2 regions of the Actinomyces acetigenes genome follow, and region 1 is predicted to be linked to the other one. Evidence: riboswitches for the same ligand, from Rfam matches in the RefSeq annotation. Region 1 holds a riboswitch; the other holds the start of a gene.
What was found. Region 1 has a riboswitch for FMN ahead of RIV14_RS02315 (ABC transporter permease). Riboswitches for the same ligand answer to the same signal wherever they lie in the genome.
Positions count from the first base shown of each region.

Region 2: another riboswitch for FMN. It lies ahead of ribD (bifunctional diaminohydroxyphosphoribosylaminopyrimidine deaminase/5-amino-6-(5-phosphoribosylamino)uracil reductase RibD); the one in region 1 lies ahead of RIV14_RS02315 (ABC transporter permease).

Region 1 covers NZ_JASPFC010000004.1:6,353-9,727, reverse strand. The annotation lists gene putP (sodium/proline symporter PutP) at 1-227, shown strand, start outside; gene RIV14_RS02320 (glycerate kinase) at 259-1,413, shown strand; FMN riboswitch at 1,491-1,641, shown strand; gene RIV14_RS02315 (ABC transporter permease) at 1,824-2,771, shown strand; gene RIV14_RS02310 (ABC transporter substrate-binding protein) at 2,824-3,375, shown strand, end outside.
Region 2 covers NZ_JASPFC010000002.1:96,118-99,492, reverse strand. The annotation lists gene RIV14_RS01420 (bifunctional 3,4-dihydroxy-2-butanone-4-phosphate synthase/GTP cyclohydrolase II) at 1-78, opposite strand, end outside; gene RIV14_RS01415 (riboflavin synthase) at 72-731, opposite strand; gene ribD (bifunctional diaminohydroxyphosphoribosylaminopyrimidine deaminase/5-amino-6-(5-phosphoribosylamino)uracil reductase RibD) at 731-1,819, opposite strand; FMN riboswitch at 1,906-2,035, opposite strand; gene RIV14_RS01405 (DUF1846 domain-containing protein) at 2,168-3,375, opposite strand, start outside.

The sequences.
Region 1 (3,375 bases):
AGCGCTTGAGCGTCATGGGTGCCTTCGCGGGAATGATCACCGGGGCCGTCGTCGTCATGATCTGGGGGAACGTCTCCGGCGGTCCGGGCGGCATCTTCGACCTCTACGAGATCGTGCCCGGATTCCTGAGCAACCTGGCCGTGGCCTGGGCCGTGTCCCGCACGAGTCAGCCCTCGAAGGAGATCTCCGAGGAGTTCGACGCCGCTGTCACCGCCTCGCGGGCGTAGCCGGCCTGGGTAGTCGGACAGTACCGCAACCATGAGGATCGTCATCGCACCCGACTCCTTCAAGGAGTCCATGACCGCCGTGCAGGCCGCTCGGGCCATGGCGGTTGGGGTGCGCGACGCCCTGCCCACCACATGCGTGGTTGATCAGGTCCCCGTCTCCGACGGTGGAGAGGGTTTCGCCGAGGCCGTCACGGCCGCCTGGAGCGCCTCGTGGCAGGAGGTGACCACGGTTGACGCCCTGGGCCGGCCCCGGATGGCGGGCTTCGGACTCGACGGCGATCGGGCCGTTGTCGACCTGGCCTCCAGCGTGGGACTGGAGCACATCGCGCCGGGAGAGCGGGACGTCATGCGCTCCTCGACCGCAGGGCTCGGCCATGTCATCACTGCCGCGGTCGACGCCGGCGCCCGCTCACTGCTCATCGGTCTGGGTGGGTCGGCCTCCAACGACCTGGGCCTGGGGATGCTCGTGGCGCTGGGCGCCCGCTGCCTGGACGAGCGGGGAGGTGAGGTGGAACCGGTACCCGCCGAGTTCTCCCGCATCCGGCGGATCGAGGTCGGGCCGGCTCGCCGTCGCCTCGAGGGCGTGAGCATCACGGTGGCCGGTGACGTGACGAATCCACTCACGGGTCCCCACGGCGCGGCAGCCGTCTTCGGACCGCAGAAGGGACTGTTCGGGCCTGCGATCACGTGGGTTGATGGCGAGGTGACGCGCCTGGCCGCAGTCCTCGGCCTGAGCCACTGGGCCTGCCGCCCGGGCACCGGGGCGGCAGGCGGCACCGCCTTTGCCCTGGCAGCTGTTCTCGGGGCGGAGCTTGCCACCGGCATTGATCACCTGGCTCGCGTCGTCGGACTGCGTGAGCGGCTGGAAGAGGCCGACCTGCTGCTGACAGGGGAGGGGACCGTTGATGGGCAGTCCTTGAATGGCAAGGCGGTCAGCGGAGTGCTCCGCCTGGCCTGTGAGTACGGGGTGCCCTCCATCGTCTTCGCCGGACGGGTCAGGATCGATGCCGCGGCACAACAGCGTCTGAGTGATCTGGGAGCCCAGCGCATCATCCAGATCTCCGATCCTTCCGAGGCACTGGAGACGTCTCTTAGACGGGGCCCGGAACATCTGCGCCGGGCGGTTGCGGACGCTGTGGGTCACTGTTCCGCTGATGGTGGCCAGCTCGAGCCGCGCTCTGAATGACATCCCGTGAGCACGCTCAGCCATGAAGAGGTCCCGGGTACCGTCGTGGGACGGTTGCGTTGTATCCTTACCGCCAGCAACGTGCTCCGGGGTCGGTGAAAGTCCGAACCGGCGGTCACAGTCCGCGACCCGCTCGCACCACACCCGCCTGAAGCGGCTATGGGTGCGACGGCTGAGCCGGTGGAACTCCGGCACCGACGGTGAAAGTCCGGAGGGGAGGATGCGCGTGGCGCTCGGCGGGGAGACCCGCAGCTCGAGACAACGTCCCGAGCTCACGGACAGCCGTGAGCTCGCCGGGTGGTGAACCGAGCGGGCGCCCAGCACGTGTGTGCGCCGACCGACGGTGCACAGGCGGACCCCGGTGCAGCCGGGAGCGCCCGTTCCCGGAACGTCCCGGGAAGGACACCACCGTGTACAGCCCCAGCCCCATCGGCAAGGCCGCACGCCCCCACGCTTCCCCCGCCGAGCCGCCCAGTGACGTTCCTGAGCCGTCGACATCCTCGGCCTCGTCGATGACCTCCCTGTCAGAGTCGTTCTCAGAGTCGCCGTCCAGGCCTTCGGCTCGTCGCCGACGTCGCATCCGCGCTGCTGAGCGGAGCGGGCCGTTTCCCGCCGTCGTCCTGGGAGCGGCACTGCTCATCATCTGGCAGCTCGTCGCCGGCTCGGGGGCCGTCCCCGAGATCTTCCTGCCCAGTCCCTGGGCGGTCGTCACCCGCCTGTGGCTGAACCTCACTCAGGCCGGGCTGGGATGGAGAGCCTGGATCACGCTGCGTGAGGCCCTCCTCGGCTGTCTCCTGGCCGCCGTGTTCGCTCTGCCCCTGGCCTGGGCCCTGTACTGCTGGCGGCTGTTCTCCCGAACTGTCCTGCCCTATGTCGCTGCAAGTCAGGCGGTTCCCGGCATCGCCGTCGCGCCCCTCATGGTGCTGTGGATCGGTTACGGAACTCTTCCCATCGTGGTCCTGTGCGCCTTCATGGTCTTCTTCCCCATCACCATCACGGTGCTCCTGGGGCTGCGCGGCCTGGACGCCGACGTCATGGACGCCGCCCGGCTCGACGGCGCTCATGGCCTGAGCATGCTCATCCACATGGAGCTTCCGATGGCTTTGCCGGCGATCTACACCGGGTTGCGCACCGGTTTCACCCTGTCAGTCACCGGTGCGGTCGTCGGCGAGCTCATCATGGGCGGCGAGGGCCTGGGGACAGTGCTCTCCACGCAGCAGAGCCGGGGCGACACGACCGGCGTGTTCGCCACGATCACGCTCCTGTGCGTGCTGGCCACATCCATCCACTGGGTGCTCCATGAGCTCGAGCGACGCAGTCGCACCGTGGACGCCCTACGAGGCCGACGCGCCACCTGAGCCCTGCGCGGCCTCCGCTTCTCACCCCTCCGACACAAGGAAACTCCTCATCATGGCTGTCTCTCACCTCGTCGTCTCCCAGTCATTCCTCTCGCGCCGCCGGCTGCTGGCAGGAGGCCTGGCGCTCACCGGCGCCGGAGCACTTGCCGCCTGCTCCTCGGGGACCGCCAGCCGCGCGGCGTCGGCCTCGGCGGCCGGAGGCGCACTGACAATCGGCCTGACCTACACGCCGAACATCCAGTTCGCCCCCTTCTACATGGCTAAGAATGACGGGACATACGCCACGAACGTGACGCTGCACCACCACGGGGCGCAGGACGGTCTCTTCGACGCCCTCCAGAGCGGCCATGAGCAGCTCGTCGTCGCTGGCGCCGACGAGGCGGTGGTGGCCACCTCCAACGGCTCCGACCTCGTCGTCGTGGGCGGCTACTACCAGTCCTACCCGGCCTGCCTCATCGTCCCGGAGAGCTCGCCGATCAAGGCTCCCGCGGACCTCAAGGGCAAGACCGTCGGCACTCCAGGCCGCAAGGGTGAGACCTGGTACGCCCTCCAGCTGGCCATGTCCACGGCCTCCCTGACCGAGTCCGACCTGACGATCCAGGAC
Region 2 (3,375 bases), on a different contig from region 1:
GCCCTCGCGCAGGGCGGCAAGTGCGTCCTCGACGCGGTTCATGCGTGTGCTTGGGGATGCGCTCCTGGTGCTCAGCATGTCTGCTGCCCCTCCTGGCTCGGGCGGGCGCCCAGAAGACGCTCAGCGTACTTGGCCAGGACGTCGACCTCGAGGTTGACCCGTTCTCCGGGCCGCCTCGTGCCCAAGGTCGTGCGTCGCAGCGTCTCGGGAATGAGCCCGACGCTGAGCGACGCCTCCGCTCCCGGCACGGGGGAGACGTCGAGGGTGTTGGGGGCGTCGACGACGTCGACGACTGTCAGCGACACTCCGTCGAGGGCGACCGATCCCTTGACGGCGACGTAGCGGGCGATCTCCTGCGGCAGGCTGATGCGTAGGAGGTCCCAGTGCTCACCGCGGTGGTGGTCGAGGACCTCGGCGGTGGCATCGACGTGCCCCTGGACGATGTGCCCGCCGAGCCGGTCGCTGGCGCGCAGGGCGCGCTCGAGGTTGACCGGGTCTCCCGGCGCCTGGGAACCCAGGGTGGTGCGCGTGAGAGTCTCGGCCATGAGGTCGGCGGTGAAGGTGCTCCCGTGCACGGCGGCGACCGTCAGGCAGCACCCGTTGACGCTGACGGAGTCGCCCAGGCTCACGTCCTGGGTGACGGTGGGCGCCTCGACCGTCAGCCGGGCGCTGTCCTCGACGGTCTCGAGCCGGACGACGCGCCCGAGCTCCTCGACGATTCCGGTGAACATCAGTGACTCTCCTCGGTTGGGGTGTGGGCAGGGGGAACGTCGTTGGCCTCCAGGTCACCGCAGAGGCGGACGGCGAGCTCGTCACCCGCGCCGAGGACCTCGACGCGGGGGTGACTCAGCCTCAGGGCGTCGGTGATCGTCGCCGCCCCGAAGTCGGCGAGGGCGGCCGGTCCCGCGCCCAGAAGCGCGGGGGCCGTGTAGGCGACGACCTGGTCGACGAGGCCGGCGCGCAGGAAGGCGGTCGCGAGGGTCGGGCCTCCTTCGAGCAGGACATGGCGGATCTCGCGCTCGGCGAGGACGGCCAGGACGGCGCGCGGGTCGTGGTCGGGCAGGAGGAGGTAGTGGTCGTCGGCGAGCACCCTGGAGGTGGCAGGCAGACTCCTGGAGCCGACGACGACGCGCAGCGGCTGGAGGTGGGCCGGTGCGGGCTGACATGCCTCGTCGCGGACGGTAAGGGCGGGGTCGTCGGCGAGGGCGGTGCCGGTGCCCACCATGATGGCGTCGCACTGGCGGCGCAGGCGGTGGGCGTCGTGGCGGGCCGCCACCGGGGTGATCCACTGGCTGGTGCCGTCAGCGGCGGCGATACGGCCGTCGAGGGTGGCGGCGAGCTTCCACGTCACCATGGGGCGTCCGCGGGTCACGGCCAGGAGCCACGGGCGGTTGAGACGCGCGGCCTCCTGGGCGCACAGCCCACGCCGTACCCGCACGCCGGCGGCCTCCAGCGCCGCCGCGCCGCCTCCGGCCTGCTCGGTCGGGTCGTCCTGGGCGTAGATGACCTCGGCCACGCCGGCGTCGAGGAGCGCCTGGACGCACGGGCCGGTGTGGCCCTGGTGGTTGCACGGCTCGAGGGTGACCAGGACGCTCGCTCCTCGGGCGGAGGCGCCCGTCGCAGCGAGGTTCGCCAGTGCGTCGACCTCGGCGTGGGCGCTGCCGGCGCCACGGTGATGGCCCTCGGCGAGGATGTCGCCGTCGGGGGAGAGGATGACGCAGCCGACCCGGGGGTTGGGGCCGGGCGGGGCGTCGGGGGAGGCCGCGGCCCGTAGGGCGCGCTGCATCGCGGCCGTCTGCACGGTGGTGAACGAGGTCATCCGGTCCTCTCCCTCGGGTGCGCTGGGGAGAGACACCGCCATGGTCGACCGCCGGGTGCACGGCACCGGGCGAGGCATGGTGTGTCCCGTGTGCGCTTCCCATCCGGACTCTCACCGTCGGTCCAGGAGTTCCACCTGGTCAGCCGGCCGCTGGATGCGACCGGGTCGCGGACTGTCACCGCCGGTTCGGACTTTCACCGACCCCAGAGCACACGAGCTCATCTCGTTGGGGAGAATGTACCGCGCGCGAGTGCGTTCAGTCACCTCTGCGCATCTATGTTGACCATCCACACCTCGGCAGGGTGTCCGGGTGCGGGCGCACCGCGGGAGGGTGGCCCGCACCGGGCCTCACTTCTTGCGGTACAGGGACTTGGTGGCGTAGACGGGCTCGTTGGTGACCTGCACGCCCAGGGCGCGGAAGATGCCCTCGTCCACCGGGCCCAGGATCGTGGAGGTGTGGACCTCGCAGCCCCGCAGCGTCTCGAGCTGGTCGAGGGCCTTGCGGGCGTTGTCGTCCCCGTTGGCGGACACGGCCAGGGCAATGAGCACCTCGTCGGTGTGCAAGCGCGGGTTGCGGCTGCCCAGCTCCTGTGTCTTGAGCCTCTGGATGGGTTCGATGGAGGCCGGGGCCAGCAGGTTGATGTGGTCATCGATCCCGGCCAGGAGCTTGAGGGCGTTGAGCAGCATCGCAGAGGAGCACCCCAGCAGGGCGGAGGTCTTGCCCGTCACGATGCGCCCGTCGGGCAGCTCGATCGCCGAGGCCGGCTCGCCGGTGGCCTCAGCTACCTCCAGCGCGGGCCGTACGACGGGGCGGTCCTCCTTGCTCACCCCTACCTTGGCCATGAGCAGCCCGATCCGCTGGGACTGGACGGGGGCGATGACTTCGCGCTTCTCGGCAACCAGGGCCCGGTAGTAGCGGCGGATGATCTCCTGGCAGGCGGCCTGCCGGCAGGCCTCGTCGTCGCTGATGCAGTTGCCGGCCATGTTGACGCCCATGTCCGTGGGGGAGGCGTAGGGTGAGGAGCCCAGGATCTCCTCGAACAGGCGGCTCAGGACCGGGAAGACCTCGACGTCGCGGTTGTAGTTGACGGTCTGGACGCCGTGGGCCGCCAGGTGAAAGGGGTCGATCATGTTGACGTCGTCGAGGTCAGCGGTGGCGGCCTCGTAGGCGATGTTGACCGGGTGGTCCAGGGGCAGGTTCCAGATCGGGAAGGTCTCGAACTTCGCGTAGCCCGAGGAGATGCCCCGCTGGTGGTCGTGGTAGATCTGGGACAGGCAGGTGGCCATCTTGCCGCTGCCCGGGCCGGGGGCGGTGACGACCACGAGGTCCCGTTTGGTCTCGATGTACTCGTTGCGCCCGTAGCCCTCCGCCGAGACGATGCGGGCGACGTCACCGGGGTAGCCGGGGATGGGGAAGTGACGGTAGACCGTGATGTCCAGCGCCTCCAGCTTGCGCTTGAAGTCGTGGGCCTGGCGGTTGTCATCAGTCCACTGGGTCACGACGACGCTACCCACGTAGAGCCCGTAGCTGCGGAAGGCGTCGATGTGGCGCAGCA